3 regions of the Ruegeria sp. AF8 genome follow, and region 1 is predicted to be linked to each of the others. Evidence: riboswitches for the same ligand, from Rfam matches in the RefSeq annotation. Region 1 holds a riboswitch; each other region holds the start of a gene.
What was found. Region 1 has a riboswitch for cobalamin ahead of ACR0AO_RS08635 (hypothetical protein). Riboswitches for the same ligand answer to the same signal wherever they lie in the genome.
Positions count from the first base shown of each region.

Region 2: linked by a shared signal. The riboswitch ahead of ACR0AO_RS18670 (CbtB domain-containing protein) and the one ahead of ACR0AO_RS08635 (hypothetical protein) in region 1 are both predicted to bind cobalamin.
Region 3: linked by a shared signal. The riboswitch ahead of bluB (5,6-dimethylbenzimidazole synthase) and the one ahead of ACR0AO_RS08635 (hypothetical protein) in region 1 are both predicted to bind cobalamin.

Region 1 covers NZ_JBQFYW010000003.1:280,268-284,951, forward strand. The annotation lists gene ACR0AO_RS08625 (DNA polymerase III subunit gamma/tau) at 1-1,111, opposite strand, end outside; gene ACR0AO_RS08630 (protein-tyrosine phosphatase family protein) at 1,343-1,786, shown strand; gene ACR0AO_RS08635 (hypothetical protein) at 1,826-2,230, opposite strand; cobalamin riboswitch at 2,319-2,525, opposite strand; gene ACR0AO_RS08640 (TetR/AcrR family transcriptional regulator) at 2,542-3,162, opposite strand; gene ACR0AO_RS08645 (alpha/beta hydrolase family protein) at 3,249-4,109, shown strand; RNA gene ffs (signal recognition particle sRNA small type) at 4,139-4,237, opposite strand; gene ACR0AO_RS08655 (bifunctional 2',3'-cyclic-nucleotide 2'-phosphodiesterase/3'-nucleotidase) at 4,277-4,684, opposite strand, start outside.
Region 2 covers NZ_JBQFYW010000014.1:51,723-56,406, reverse strand. The annotation lists gene ACR0AO_RS18695 (thiamine pyrophosphate-binding protein) at 1-163, opposite strand, end outside; gene ACR0AO_RS18690 (DUF302 domain-containing protein) at 241-705, opposite strand; gene ACR0AO_RS18685 (DUF1636 family protein) at 853-1,212, shown strand; gene ACR0AO_RS18680 (hypothetical protein) at 1,200-1,682, opposite strand; gene ACR0AO_RS18675 (CbtA family protein) at 1,749-2,441, opposite strand; gene ACR0AO_RS18670 (CbtB domain-containing protein) at 2,445-2,615, opposite strand; cobalamin riboswitch at 2,651-2,860, opposite strand; gene cobF (precorrin-6A synthase (deacetylating)) at 2,885-3,646, opposite strand; gene cobA (uroporphyrinogen-III C-methyltransferase) at 3,639-4,367, opposite strand; gene ACR0AO_RS18655 (cobyrinic acid a,c-diamide synthase CobB) at 4,364-4,684, opposite strand, start outside.
Region 3 covers NZ_JBQFYW010000004.1:263,903-268,586, forward strand. The annotation lists gene ACR0AO_RS10165 (leucyl aminopeptidase family protein) at 1-1,028, opposite strand, end outside; gene ACR0AO_RS10170 (hypothetical protein) at 1,092-1,481, opposite strand; gene ACR0AO_RS10175 (carbonic anhydrase) at 1,631-2,281, shown strand; gene bluB (5,6-dimethylbenzimidazole synthase) at 2,342-3,109, opposite strand; cobalamin riboswitch at 3,154-3,331, opposite strand; gene ACR0AO_RS10185 (hypothetical protein) at 3,510-3,902, shown strand; gene ACR0AO_RS10190 (aspartate-semialdehyde dehydrogenase) at 3,962-4,684, opposite strand, start outside.

The sequences.
Region 1 (4,684 bases):
GGGTCAGCCGGATTACTGCCATTTCGGCGGCCATCATCGCGTTTGGCGCAGCCGAAACTTCCTCCAGCGCCTTCAGCAGCATCTGCCACATCCGGGTCAGGACGCGCATGGGCAGCGCCTCGGCCATCTGCATTCCCCGCGCGCGCTCGTCTGGGGAGACGGTCGGGTCTTCGGCGGCATCGGGCGTGATCTTCACCACTGAAACCCAATGGGTGATTTCCGCCAGGTCCCGCAACACCGCCAGCGGATCGGCACCCTCGGCATATTGCGCACCAAGCTCGGTCAAAGCCGCGCCCGCGTCGCCGCGCAGGATCATGTCCATCAGGTCCAGAACCCGGCCGCGATCCGCCAGACCCAGCATCGCACGAACCTGATCGGCAGTGGTTTCTCCCGCGCCGTGCGATATTGCCTGATCCAGAAGCGAGGTCGCATCCCGCGCCGAACCTTCCGCCGCGCGGGTGATCAGCGCCAGGGCGTCTTCGGCGATTTCCGCGCCTTCGGAAGTGGCAATCCGGCGTAGCAGCCCGATCATCACTTCCGGTTCGATCCGACGCAGATCGAACCGCTGACAGCGGGACAGAACGGTGACCGGGACCTTGCGAATCTCGGTGGTGGCGAAGATGAACTTTACATGTTCGGGCGGTTCTTCCAGCGTCTTGAGCAGCGCGTTGAAGGCGCTGGTCGACAGCATGTGAACCTCGTCGATGATGTAAATCTTGTAGCGCGCGCTGGCGGCGCGGTAGCGGACGCTGTCGATGATCTCGCGGATATCGTTCACACCGGTGCGGCTGGCGGCATCCATTTCCATCACATCGACATGGCGGCCTTCCATGATGGCGACGCAATGTTCGCACTTGCCGCAAGGGTCGGTGGTCGGCCCGCCATTTCCATCCGAACCGATGCAATTCATGCCTTTGGCGATGATCCGCGCGGTCGTGGTTTTTCCTGTCCCCCGGATACCGGTCATGATGAATGCCTGCGCGATCCGGTCCGCTTCGAACGCGTTTTTCAGCGTGCGCACCATCGCATCCTGACCGACCAGATCGGCAAAGGTTTCAGGGCGATATTTGCGGGCAAGGACCTGATAGGGGGCGGGTGCGGTGTCGGTCATGTCTGCTCTGCCGGATTCGTCTTGAAAACGCAGCGTAGTGCGCCGCGATGCCCACGTCCACAGCGGCCGCATCGATTTTGGTTTGGATTGCAGACAAGCCGGGGTAAAACACCTGAGTATCGATTGGGAATTCCGGATCTGAGTGCGCTGGTTGTGGGGGGGGAACTGATCGTGTCGCAACTGGTGATCTATGGCCTGCAGGTGGGCGGGGGAACTCTGGCAATTTGCCAGATGCCGGGCCGGGGCGGAACCTATGTTGACGATCTTGATACGATTGCCGACTGGAAACCGGGCCTTGCGATCTCGATGACAACCGAAGTCGAGATGATTCAGGATGGGGCGCGTCATTTCGGATTGGACATTCAGGGCCGGGCCTGCCGGTGGTCGCATCTGCCGGTCGAGGATTTCGGGATACCGTCCCGCAGCATCGAGGAGAAATGGGCTGTGGCCAGCGCGTCGGCCCGACAGGCTCTGGCTGGTGGCGGACGGGTGCTAATCCATTGCCGTGGCGGCTGCGGGCGATCAGGGATGGCGGCGCTGAGACTGATGGTGGAATGTGGCGAAAAGCCGGCAGATGCGCTGACGCGCTTGCGCGCAATTCGCCCCTGCGCGGTGGAAACCGAGCCACAAATGGATTGGGCGCTGAAAGGGCAAAGGGTGTCGCACCGGCCCTGAGGCCGGCTTGCGGTTCCAACTGCGGCCTTGGCTATCCGGTTACAAAGCTGCGTGGTGCGGCGCCTCTGACGTTCTGCGTTGGACGGGAAGCGCCTCCAAAAGCGCGCAGGGCATCGTTTTGACCCAACCCGAAGGAAAGGCGGTCGCAGTCGGGTTCAAAAGCGCATCCGCGATCCGGTTCAGCCGCTCGACATCGGCGTCAGCATCGACACCGCAGAAAATTCGGATGCGGGTGTGATCGGCGCGAAAACTGGCGTCGCACCCGGCGGCGCAATGTCCAAGTTCGCATTTTCCGTCGATTTCGAAGGTGTCTTCGGTGACGGATTTTGACGCCGATATCGCCTGCGTCAGCTTTGTCGCCATCTGCGCCAATGCGGGGCAGGGTTCCCCGGTTTTCTGACACAGGGTTGCCGTGAACAGGTGGTTGTCGGTTTTCCAGATCATATTGCGCCCTCCGCGCCGTGGACGAGGGCGATGGACGGGATAGACAGCGGGCTGCCGTCAAACCCAGCCCGGACACCCCGCCCGAATTCGAGTTTCAGTTCCGATGGCAGGTCTCCTGACTTGCGGGTTGTCGCTTGGCCGACCTTCCCGGCCCATGGGCCAGTGGTGTTTCGGCTGTGCTCTCCGCCTACAGTTGCGGGGGCAGTCGCGGCTTGGGTTCGAAATTGAACCGCACCGTGTTCCCTTTTCATCCCGGCCGTGCTCACGACCGGAAACCATCGCTCAATCGCTAGCGGGCGGGCGGGACCGGGTCAAGGAGATTTCCATTTCGCAAGCGCCCTTGCTGCGTCGCGCCGGGGATCTTTGCGCGGGGAGCCCGGCGACGGGTGCAGTCGGCCCGGCAAGGCACGCAGGATATCCGATGACTGCCTTGCCCGCGCCAGTTGCCATCCGCCCTGAAGCAAAACGAAAAGCGTATCTGCCGCAACGCCGGGCTCTGCCACGCCAAGCCGCTTTGCGTGATGCGCAACTTCGGAAATCCAGCCTTCGTACAGATGATAAGCGTGGTTGCGGAACCTTGTATTGTCGGGCCCTTCGAACAGGGTGGCCGAGATGGGACAGGTGTTCCACTGCCCCGATTTGTCAAAAAGTTTCGCGATTTTGTGGCACAGGGTTTCGGCGCCGGACTCGAAACTTTCCGCCGGTTCAAAAGAATCGGCGATAAGCCCGAGCATCGCGTCAGACGCCCATGTCGCCGCCGCAAGCGCCAGGTCGGCCTTTCCATTCGGGAAATGGTGGTAAAGTGAACCCTTTGGCGCATCAGCCGCCATCAGAACCTCGGACAGGCCGACACCGTGATAACCCGACCGCTGGAACAGGTTGGCGGCGGCGCGTATCAGACGTTCTTTTGTCGGCAAGGGACGTACGGTCATTTGCGGGGATTATTGACATCATTGGACCGATTGGTCCAGAGGGGGATGTGTAGACCGATTGGTCTAGATCATCGAGGAATGGCGCTATGTTGGATGCTCAGGATGCGGTACTGGTCGAGGAATTTCAGTTCCGCTCGGGAACGCGCATGCTGGCCGCCCGCCTCTATCGCACGACAGAGGCGCCTTCGGTTGCCGTTGTGATCAACGGCGCGACAGGCGTTCCAAAAGACTATTACCGGCATTTCGCCAGATGGCTGGCCGGAGAACACGGCATGGCCTGCCTGACTTACGACTATCGGGATTTCGGCAATTCCAAGGTTGGCCGCCTGAAAAAATCCACGACGTCGATGGCCGATTGGGCGCTGGTCGACATGCCGGCGGCCACGGCCGAAATGCGGCAACGGTTTCCGGATGCGAAACTGTGGGTCATCGGGCATTCGGTTGGCGGGATGCTGGGCCCGTTGCAGCCGGGAATTGAACAGATCGACCGGATGATCTGTGTCTGTTCTGGGCTGGTTCAGCACCGCGATCATCCCTGGCCGTATCAGGCGCTCGCCCGACTGTTCTGGTTCGGACACGTTCCTCTGCTCGTCAAGAGTTTGGGTTATCTGCCGGGACGTCTGACGGGCTTTGGCTCCGATCTGCCTCCGCAGGTGTATTGGCAATGGCGAAAGTGGTGCACGTCCGCGCATAGTTACCTGCCCGAAACCGGAAAGACGCTGCCGAGACCGGACTGGGAAAGAAGTGGCGCCTCGGTCGATTTAATCGCATTTTCCGACGATCACGTGATCCCGCCGAAATGCGTATGGCGACTGGCGGAGGTCTACGGGAACAGGTCACGCCGGCGCATATTGACCCCGCAGGAATTCGGATTGACGAACGTCGGGCATCTGGGGGCGTTCGCACGCAGAAATGCCGCAGTCTGGCCCGCGCTCATCTCGGGTTAGGCCGAACCGGTTTGCAGGTGATTTTCGGATAGTGAGAGGTTGGACATCGACCCAAGCGGGACTCGTTGTGGCTGCTTCCTTCCGGACCTGACCAGGTTGGCGAGGCGCTCGCCCGCGCCAACCTCTCGCCGGATGATATAGGTGAGATGCCGGGCAAAGACAACCCGTCACAGGGACAGGCGCAGGCACAGGAATCCGCCCGGATCGACGCCCAGCCGAACCGGTTCAAAGCCTGAAAGCTCTTCAAGATAGCGCAGGGCATCCGGGCCTGTTTTCAGAATCACCGAGGTTTCGTTCATCTCCGCGAACCGCCAGGGGTGCGCCGTCGCCTGCAATGGGTCGATTGGAAGGCGCCCCTCGACATAATCCTTCAAGATGCGCTGAATGCGCAGAGGCGGGATGTCGATGCCGCGCGCATCGCTCAGGGCAGAGAAATGACCGCCGCCATTGAACCGGTAGTTGTTGAGGGCCACGACAAATCTCTGGCGGTCACCGACGGGGCTGCCGTTCCAGACAAGGTCACGAATGCGCCGGTGAGTCAGGTCCGTCAGGCCGCCGTCCGGGCGGAATCGAGG
Region 2 (4,684 bases), on a different contig from region 1:
CGGCATTTTCGTGCTTGGCCAGATGGAACCGGATACCAGCCTGTTCCAGGGCGTCGACCAGAGTCAGAACCTCGCCGCCCGGCATGCCGAAAGCGTGACGACAGCCCGCCTCATACAGCCGTTTCGCCAAAAGATCCGCCGCGCGGGGCATGGTTTCCTGCATCTCGAACGCTCCGTTCATTCACGACTGGCAGATTGCGGAGTGCGCAGGAAGGTGCAAGCGACTTCACGCCGGTGTGACTATTTTGACGCCGATTCCGCGACGGATTGAAACTTTTCGTCCAGTTCCTGTGCGATGACCGTCAGCGCATCGCCGCCCTCATCCAGATAGGGCGCAAAGACGTGGCTGGGTGTCTTATAGGACAGCGTCGCACTGCCGTCCTCGTTTTCGGTCACATAGAAACGGATCGGTGCTTCGATCATGGCCGCGGTCGAAGTTTCCAGAACGCGGACCGCATAGTCGTTGTTGAAAGCGCCCATAACGCGATTGCCCGGAATGGTGATGCCGCGCGCCGCCGCCGCCTTGGTCGGCCCGGCCTGCGTCACAACGATCAGTCCGTTGTCCTTGATTGCCACCGCCGTGTCCTGGACCAGCTCGTCATAGGTCTTGTTCGTCGGATGCACCTGCCATCCTTCGCGGGGTTCGAGATCACCGGCCCATGCGGGCAAGGCGGCAAGGCTAAGGGCGGTCCACAGACGTTTCATCGTTCCGGCTCCGGTTCGTTGTCAGGCATGTGATGGCAGATTTTGCAAATATCCGGTGTCACAATCCCGTGTCCGGTCAACCATACAGTGCTTGCGTCGACACGGCGAAACCCGCAATAACGGCCCGACGCAGGAAAAGGCCCGCTCATGACCGCACAACGCATCCGTTTGCTGATCTGTTCCAGTTGTCTGGGCACACGCGACCGCGAGACCGAGCGGCAAGCCGTGAGTGCTGCACTGGACAAGGCGGGGATTGCGGATCGGGTCGAACTGACGGAGCACGCCTGTTTCAGTGCCTGCGAGCAACCGGTCGCAGTGGGTTTGCAGGGGCAGGGGTTGGCGTCATATGTCTTTTCCGGTCTCGATCTCGCACAGGATGCCGCCGATATTGCCGGAACCTGCCGGACCTATCTGGACAGTTCCCTGGGCTGGATCGAAGACGCCCGGCCCTGCGGGCGACTTCGCTTGTGTTTGCGGACCCGGATGCCCGCGCTTCAGTCGACCTGAACCGTCACCGAGGCGGTTACAGGCTCATCCTCCACGGTCAGTTGGCTGTGACTGTTGGTGTTGAGCGACACTTTGACCTCGACCTCGCCCTTGGGCAGTTCGCCAATGTGCATCCACTCGCCATAGAGGCGGGCCAGCTTCACGCCGTTGACATAGACATGCGCATGGCCTTCGCCGGGAATATCCTCAAGCGAGGCGTTTTCCGGCGAAAAGCGGAAGTTTTTCGGCATGACATGCAGGTTCCAGCCGGCCATCGGATCTTTGATCAGTTTCACATCGAGGCCCGGGGCATCTGCACCGGCAGGCAGGTTGATGGCCGCGCCATGATCATGGGATTGGGCGCTGCCGTGTTGAGCGGGGTCGCCATGGTCGTGACCATCGAACGTGACTCCATAAGCCGCCGCCGTGACGAAACCGGCGCCGCCACCAAAGATCAGACCTATACCGAAGAGAGCAAGAGAACGGAACATGTGTTTCCTTTTGTCATGAATGTTCCCGCCAGGCACGATGGCCCGGTGGGATGTTTCATTAATCGCTTACGCGTTGGCTTCGGCGCGTTTGCCTTCGGCTTGCCAGAAGTATCCCGCGAATGTCCCCACAAGCACCCAGGCCGCCATGCCGACGCCAAATGCGCGGGCTGCAAACAGGGCGCCCAGTTCGGTTGGGACCGGGCCGGTGAAACTGTCGGGCTCGGCTACGCCAATCAGGTGCGGCGCCAGCAGCAACGCAGCGGCGATCAGGTAGCTGACGACATTTCCGCCAAACGCAATCAGCCACATTGCGACTCCGGTGGCGGCAACGGTACCCGTCCACCAAATTTGGCGGGCAGTGATATCCGTATAAGCCACACCCGGAACTTCGGGAGCCAGGGTCAGCCCCGGCGCAAAGTGGAAGGTGATGAAACCCGCCAGCCCCCACAAAATGCCGGTTCGGGCGTTGACCTCGTGTCCCATGCGTTCGGCAACCGACATCAGAGCCACAACGACCAGGGCGTAGCCCGTATAGGTCAGCATGGCGAAGATGATGCTCAGCCCATCGCGCATCAGATCGAAACCGGGCAATTCCGGTTGTGCCGAAACGGCGTCGGCACCGAAATGCACCAGTTCACCGGACTCGTAGAGTTCGGCATGAAGCAGGACGGGCTGCACAAAAACAAGCTGCAGCAGGGCGGCAATCAGCCCTGCTGCAGCACCAGCGAACAACGCGCTGGTCAGAATGCGACTGAACATGGGTCAGTGGCAGGGAAAGCCAGTTGCGTGGCGCACGTCATGAGCGGCGTCGTGCAGGGCGGATGCCTGTACATGGCCGGTCAGGGTGATAATCCCCAGACCCAGAACAACAGCAAACAGAGCCGGAAGGAAGGCCGAACCGGAAGCAGATGCCTTGAGCGTTTTGGTCGTCATTTTAGTCCTCCTGAGCCGCCGCACCCGACGGCCGGTGTTTCGTTTCATGCCTGGCAGGTCTCCTGGCTTGCGGGTCAGCGCCTCTGTTCGCCTTCCCCCCGGACAAATCCGGGAGTGGCTGGTTGAACAGAGGCTCACCGCTTACAGTCGCGGGGGCGGCTTTGGCTTTGACCACAGCTGTGGCCGCACCAAATTCCCTCTTGGCACCGGAACGCTCCGGCAGGACCAGACTCTTTCATTTAGCCGTTATGCAACGGATGGCGCAATTCTCAATTGCGACCATTTTTTTCATTTTCGCGCTTCCGCAGCAAATAGATGTCCATGATCCAGCCGTGATCGGCCCGCGCGGTTGCGCGGGTTTCCAGAATCTCGTCCGCGACTTCGGCCAGCGGGCCGCTGATCAGAAGCTCTTCCTTCATGCCGACATAAGCGCCCCACCAGATATCGAAATTCTTCATCTCGAGGCATTGGAACGAGCATTCGCCATCCAGCATGACCGCGACCTTACCGGCGCCGTCCGGCCAGCCTTCTTCACGGATGCGGCGGCCGGTGGTGACAATGTAGGGCGCGCCGATATCGTTGACCGGAATGGCATGCGCCGCCGTCAGCGCCTGCAGTGCGGTGATGCCGGGAATCACCCGCGTGGCCGGTTGCGGTTTCAGCCGTGAGGCGATTCGCAGCGAGCTGTCATACAGTGACGGATCGCCCCAGATCAGCAGCGCCACATGGCGGGCATCGGGGTGGGCGGCAATCGCCTCGTGCCAGCGCAGGGCAATGGCGTCGTGCCATTCGTCCACGCCGCGCAGATATCCCTCATCGGTGCGCCGTTTGGGGATGTCGAAATAGGCAATTCGTGGCTGCGTATTGGTGATCTGTGTGATGATCTTTTCGCGCAGTCCGGCGAGGTCGGCCTTGTTCTCGCCCTTGCGGGGAATGAGGATCAGATCCGCCGCCCGGATCGCCTGTGCGCCTTGAAAGGTGACATGATAGGGGTTGCCAGTACCGATGCCGATCAGGTTCAGTTCATACATCCCCGAACTCCGCCAATGGGCCATACAGAATCAGGGCCGGGGCGGTGCCGATTTCTGCCGACAGTTTGTTGGCCAGCCCGCCTATCGTCGAGCGGTGCAGGGTTTGTTCGGGAGTCGAGACCGATTCCGCCATCAGCGCCGGGGTGTCCAATGGCAGGCCATGAGCGTTCAGCGCCTCGACCAGCAGCGGAAAGGTGCGCTTGCCCATGAAAACGACGCTGGTGGCGCCGGGATCGGCCAGCGCGGGCAGGTTCAAATCCTGGGGCAGCTTGCCGCTGACATCGTGTCCGGTGACGAACTGCACCCGCCGCGCGGTCAGCCGCCGGGTCAGCGGAATGCCCGCTGCCGCCGCCGCGGCAACCGCCGAGGGGATGCCGGGGATGATCTCGTACTCGATCCCGGCGTCGCGCAGGGCGAGCAGTTCTTCCTCGAGCCGTCCGAACAGGCCACCATCGCCCGATTTCAGCCGCACCACGCGCTGTCCGGTCCGGGCATAATCCACCAGCAAGCGGCTGACATGATCCTGTTTGGGCGATGGGCGGCCCGCGCGTTTGCCCACACCGACCAGATCGGCGTCTTCGCGTGCATGGGTCAAGATCGGGCCGCTGCTCAGATCATCAAAAAGCACCGCGTCGGCCTTGCCCAGACGATCCACTGCCTTGAGCGTCAAAAGCTCCGGATCGCCGGGGCCGGAACCGATGAAAGAGACAAATCCGCTCATGCCGAGGCCTCCGCGATCAGATGAAAGAAGGTGCCGGTGACGTTGCCGCGCACCGAACCGGTTTGCGGCCCCTCCGCGCCCTCGGCGTCAAACACTCGCGCCAGCGGGGCGTCGGGTTGTTCGACAATCGAGGAATAGTGGAACTCGTGCCCTCGCAGCGCCGCGCCCGCAGTAAAACCGGGCATCGGGGTCAGCAGTTCCGCCTTGCGATAGCCAAGGTTGAACTTGCGTTTCTGGTACGATGTCACCAGACCCAACAGGCCCGCCATCTCGTGCCGCATCCCGTCCTTGTCGATCAGCGCCTGACCGAGGGCCAT
Region 3 (4,684 bases), on a different contig from region 1:
CGCGCCGCGCCGGTCAACGTCGCCATCGAGATCACCAGATCCGGCTTGTCCTCGTCCGCCAGGGCAAGCGCATCGGCCAGCACCAGCCGCCCTTCGGCGTCGGTGTTGTTGATCTCGACCGTCAGCCCCTTGCGCGAGGTCAGGATATCGCCGGGCCGAAACGCGTTTCCGGCCACCGAGTTTTCCACCGCCGGGATCAGAACCCGCAATCTTATCGGTAACTGCAGCGCCATGATCATCCGCGCCAGCCCCAGCACATTCGCGGCCCCGCCCATGTCTTTTTTCATCAGCGCCATGGCCGCGGCGGGTTTCAGATCCAGCCCGCCGGTATCGAAACAAACTCCCTTGCCGACCAGCGTCAGGCCCGGCCCGCTGTTGCCCCAGTTCATCTCGATCAGCCTTGGTGCTTGCCGGGCGGCGCGCCCGACGGCGTGGATCATCGGCAAATTCCGTGCCAGCAGGTCGTCACCTGTCACGGTCTCGCAGCTGGCGCCGAACTCGCCGGCCAGCGCCTCGACTGCCGTCTGCAGATGTTCCGGCCCCATATCCGATGCCGGTGTGTTGATCAGATCGCGGATCAGGGTTTCGGCATTCGCGATCGCCTCAATCCGGCGGGCGTCGATACCGTCGGGCGCGACCAGCAGGGCCCCGGCCGGAGATTGCGACTTATAACGGTCAAAGGCATATCCGGTCAGCAGCCATCCCAGCGCCTCGTTGGCCGCCTCCTCTTTCTTGAGGCCCGATACGATGCGATAGTCGCCCTTGGGCAGTTTTTCTGCGGCGGCGGCCAGCGGGAAACGCTTGCGCGCCCGCTTGGCCGCGTCGCCGTATCCGGCCAGCACGAACCGGACCGCGCCCTCGCCGCCCGGAACCAGAAGCGTCTGCCCCAACGCCCCGGTGAAGCCGTTGGATGCGACCCATCTGCGGATCTCGGTGTCCTGCGCCTCCAGCCAGGTGTCCAGCTCGGACTGTGCGATCACATGCAGGTGCAGGGCATCGTCGGAAGGCGGGGCAAAGGACAGGGTCATGAGCGGCTCGCATCGTTGAATCGTGGCCCAGACTACTCCGCGCCGATCCACCTGCAAGCCATTTCAGACGGAAAGGTTCCGTTGATCCCAAACCGCGGTCAATGACCGCTCTCCAACCCGGATGAGCCGGAACAGCGTGGCGCTGGCGGCGACCTGATCGTCCGCATCCACCGCTTCGGTGACATCGCCGGCGACCCGGACCAGCGCGGTCATGCCGACCTGTTCGGCAATTGCCACCAATGAACGCGCGGCCCTGCGCAGACCCGGCCAGTCACGCTGCCGCCACATCCGTTCACAACCCGACAGACGCAGGGCCAGCTCCTCGATGGCCCGGCACAGCACGTCCTCGGCACCCGAGTCGCCCAGTTGATCATAAAGATTGCCCAGAGGGTCTGGATCCAGACGCACGGACTCCCTCTGAACGAGTGTGATCACTTTTTCCACCACGTTCACCCCAATCATTTCGCACCCCCACGGCACGACGGCATCCTGAGGCCACAGTAGTTCGCAAATGGTTTCCGGGGAGGCAGATAATGTCTCGAATTTTGTTTCAATTCGGATTAGATCACCCTGCAGCACGGAAATCTTCGGGGATCAAAGGAATGGAATTCGCTAAACCTCTGCCAAATTACCTGACCAAGCGCTACCACGGCTGGAAGGCCACCACCTATGCCGAGAACGAGGCCTGGTACCGCACGCTGGCCAGCGAAGGCCAGCATCCGCGCGCCATGGTGATTTCCTGTTGCGACAGCCGGGTGCATGTCACTTCGATCTTCGGGGCCGATCAGGGCGAATTCTTCATCCACCGCAACATCGCCAACCTGGTGCCGCCCTATGCGCCGGATGGCGACCATCACGGTACCAGTGCGGCGATCGAATATGCGGTCACCGCGCTCAAGGTGGCGCACCTGATCGTGCTGGGGCATTCGCAATGCGGCGGCGTTCAGGGCTGCATCGACATGTGCAAGGGGCAGGCCCCACAGCTTGAGGCCAAGGAAAGCTTTGTCGGCCGCTGGATGGATATCCTGAAACCGAAATACGATCTGGTGGCGGATCTCAAGGACAGCACCGAACAGGCCCGGCAGTTCGAAAAGCAGGCGGTGGTGGCGTCGCTGGAAAATCTGATGACCTTCCCGTTCGTGGCCTCTGCCGTCCAGGAGAAAAGCCTTAGCATTCACGGCCTGTGGACCGATATCGGCGCGGGTGGGCTGCAGTGCTACGATCCTGCGGCAGGCAAGTTCGTACCTGTCTGAGATATCAGGGAACGAAGTTTTCCGGGCACCGTACACCGGTGCCCGAACATGCCTTTGCGGTCAGTCCAGCCGTTGTGACAAAAATGTCCCGTCCGCAATCGACGCCTGATCTGCGCACAGGCGTTCGGTCAGCCCCGCATCGGTGCCGGTCTGCCCCCATTGATCATGGTGTACATGGTTCGCGACGGCGAGGCGCGGACGCCAGCCGGCCTTTTCCAACTCAGGCCTGTCGTGAAATCCTCGAACAAGCCCGACGCAAAGATACGCGACAGGTATGACATCCGTGGGCAGGTTCAGGAGTTCTTTCAGCGCGTCATTGTCAAGAATTGAAACCCAGCCGACGCCCAGCCCCTCGGCCCGCGCCGCAAGCCAGAAGTTCTGCACGGCACAGACCGACGAGAACATGTCCATCATCGGAATATGGGTGCGGCCGATCACCACCGGCCCGGCACGGCTGCGGTCGCAAGTGATGCAGATGTTGAACGGCGCCTCAAGGATACCTTCGAGTTTCAGCTTTCGGTAAGTATCGCGCTGCTCGCCCGAGAACATCAGCGCCGCCTCGGCATGGGCCTCGGCAAAAAGGTCATGCACCTGCTTTCGGGTGCCGCGGTCGCGCAGGATCAGGAAATCCCAGGGCTGCATGTAACCCACAGACGGCGCATGATGCGCCGCCAACAGGACACGACTCAGCCGGTCCTCGGGTATTGGGTCAGGCAGGAAATCACCTCGGGTGTCGCGGCGGGTCAGGATAGTACGATAAACCGCTTCGCGGCTCGCCTTGTTAAAGGCATCGGGCGCCAGCAGCGCCGGTTCTGGAATGGTGGCCATCGGAGTCCCCTTGGATGGTCCCGCGCCGCCCGCCGTCCACGCGGACCGCGCCATCCCTCTCGGCCGGTCTTCTGACTCGGGATCATCCCGTGCGAACCCCTTCCCGGCCAAGGCCAGTGGTTCATGTCCGCACAGTCCCCCTTACAGCGTTGGGCACGTCGCGGGTTTGCACCGCGTTCCCGATTCTCCCGACAGGCGGGCACCGAAAGGTGGGCGGACACTAGACACCCATGCAGGGCAGTCAACGAAAAAGAGGCGCGTTTTCCCTGGCCTTGCGTACGCCGCTTGACAGGCTCCTCCAGTTTGGACGGTTCGATCCGCTTCAGTCGAGGCAAGAACTTGTGCGCCATTGTGGCGCGCGTTAGCATTTCTTCCTGTGATTGTTTAAGAGGGATTTGTTATGGCTCGTCATAGTTATGGCCATGCCGTTGAAGGCACGCGTGTTTCGGACGCGAACGTCGAAAGAACAAGGCAAAACAGAGGTCGGACCAAGCCGGGGATAACCGCAACCTATAGGATCGTTTCAGGTGCAATTTGTGTTGTCACAGGGTTCGCCATGCGGTTGGCGGCGAAAACAATAAACGATCCCAGCTTTACCCCGGAAACAGCATCGAATTTCCTGCCCGCGCTGCTGTTCGCGTTTCTGTATCACGTCGTCGTATTCGGCGGCATGTTCATAGCGATTATTTTCTACAAAAGGTACCCGAGGTTCGCCTGGATCATCTTTGCAAACTTCTTTGGCTATACGTGGGCCAGCATATCGATTCGAAGCGGTGGGTTTTTCGGGCTGTAAACAATAGCAAAGAAGGCGACACATTGTATCGCCTTCTGCAATTCCACATCCAACCGGTTTCAACCCTTTTTCAGTACTTCCCGGCCCAGAAGCTCGGCGATCTGCACCGCGTTCAGGGCCGCGCCCTTGCGCAGGTTGTCGCTGACGCACCACAGGTTCAGGCCGTTCTCGATGGTCGAATCCTGACGGATGCGGCTGATGAAGGTAGCGAAATCGCCGACGCATTCCACCGGCGTGACGTAGCCACCGGCCTCGCGCTTGTCGATCACCATGATGCCCGGCGCCTCGCGCAGGATGTCGCGGGCCTCGTCCTCGTCCAGAAACTCTTCGAACTCGATGTTCACGGCCTCGGAATGGCCGACGAACACCGGCACCCGCACACAGGTCGCGGTGACCTTGATCTTGGGGTCCACGATCTTCTTGGTCTCGGCCACCATCTTCCACTCTTCCTTGGTCGAACCGTCTTCCATGAAGACGTCGATATGCGGAATGACGTTGAAGGCGATCTGCTTCTGGAACTTCTTCGGCTCAACTTCGTTGATCGGGTTGTAGACGGCCTTGGTCTGATCCCACAGCTCGTCCATCCCCTCTTTGCCGGCACCGGAAACCGACTGATAGGTCGAAACCACGACGCGCTTGATCCTGGCGCGGTCATGCAGCGGCTTCAGCGCGACAACCATCTGCGCGGTCGAGCAGTTGGGGTTGGCGATGATGTTCTTGTTCTTGTAGTCGTGGATCGCCTGCGGGTTCACTTCCGGCACGATCAGCGGGATTTTGGGGTC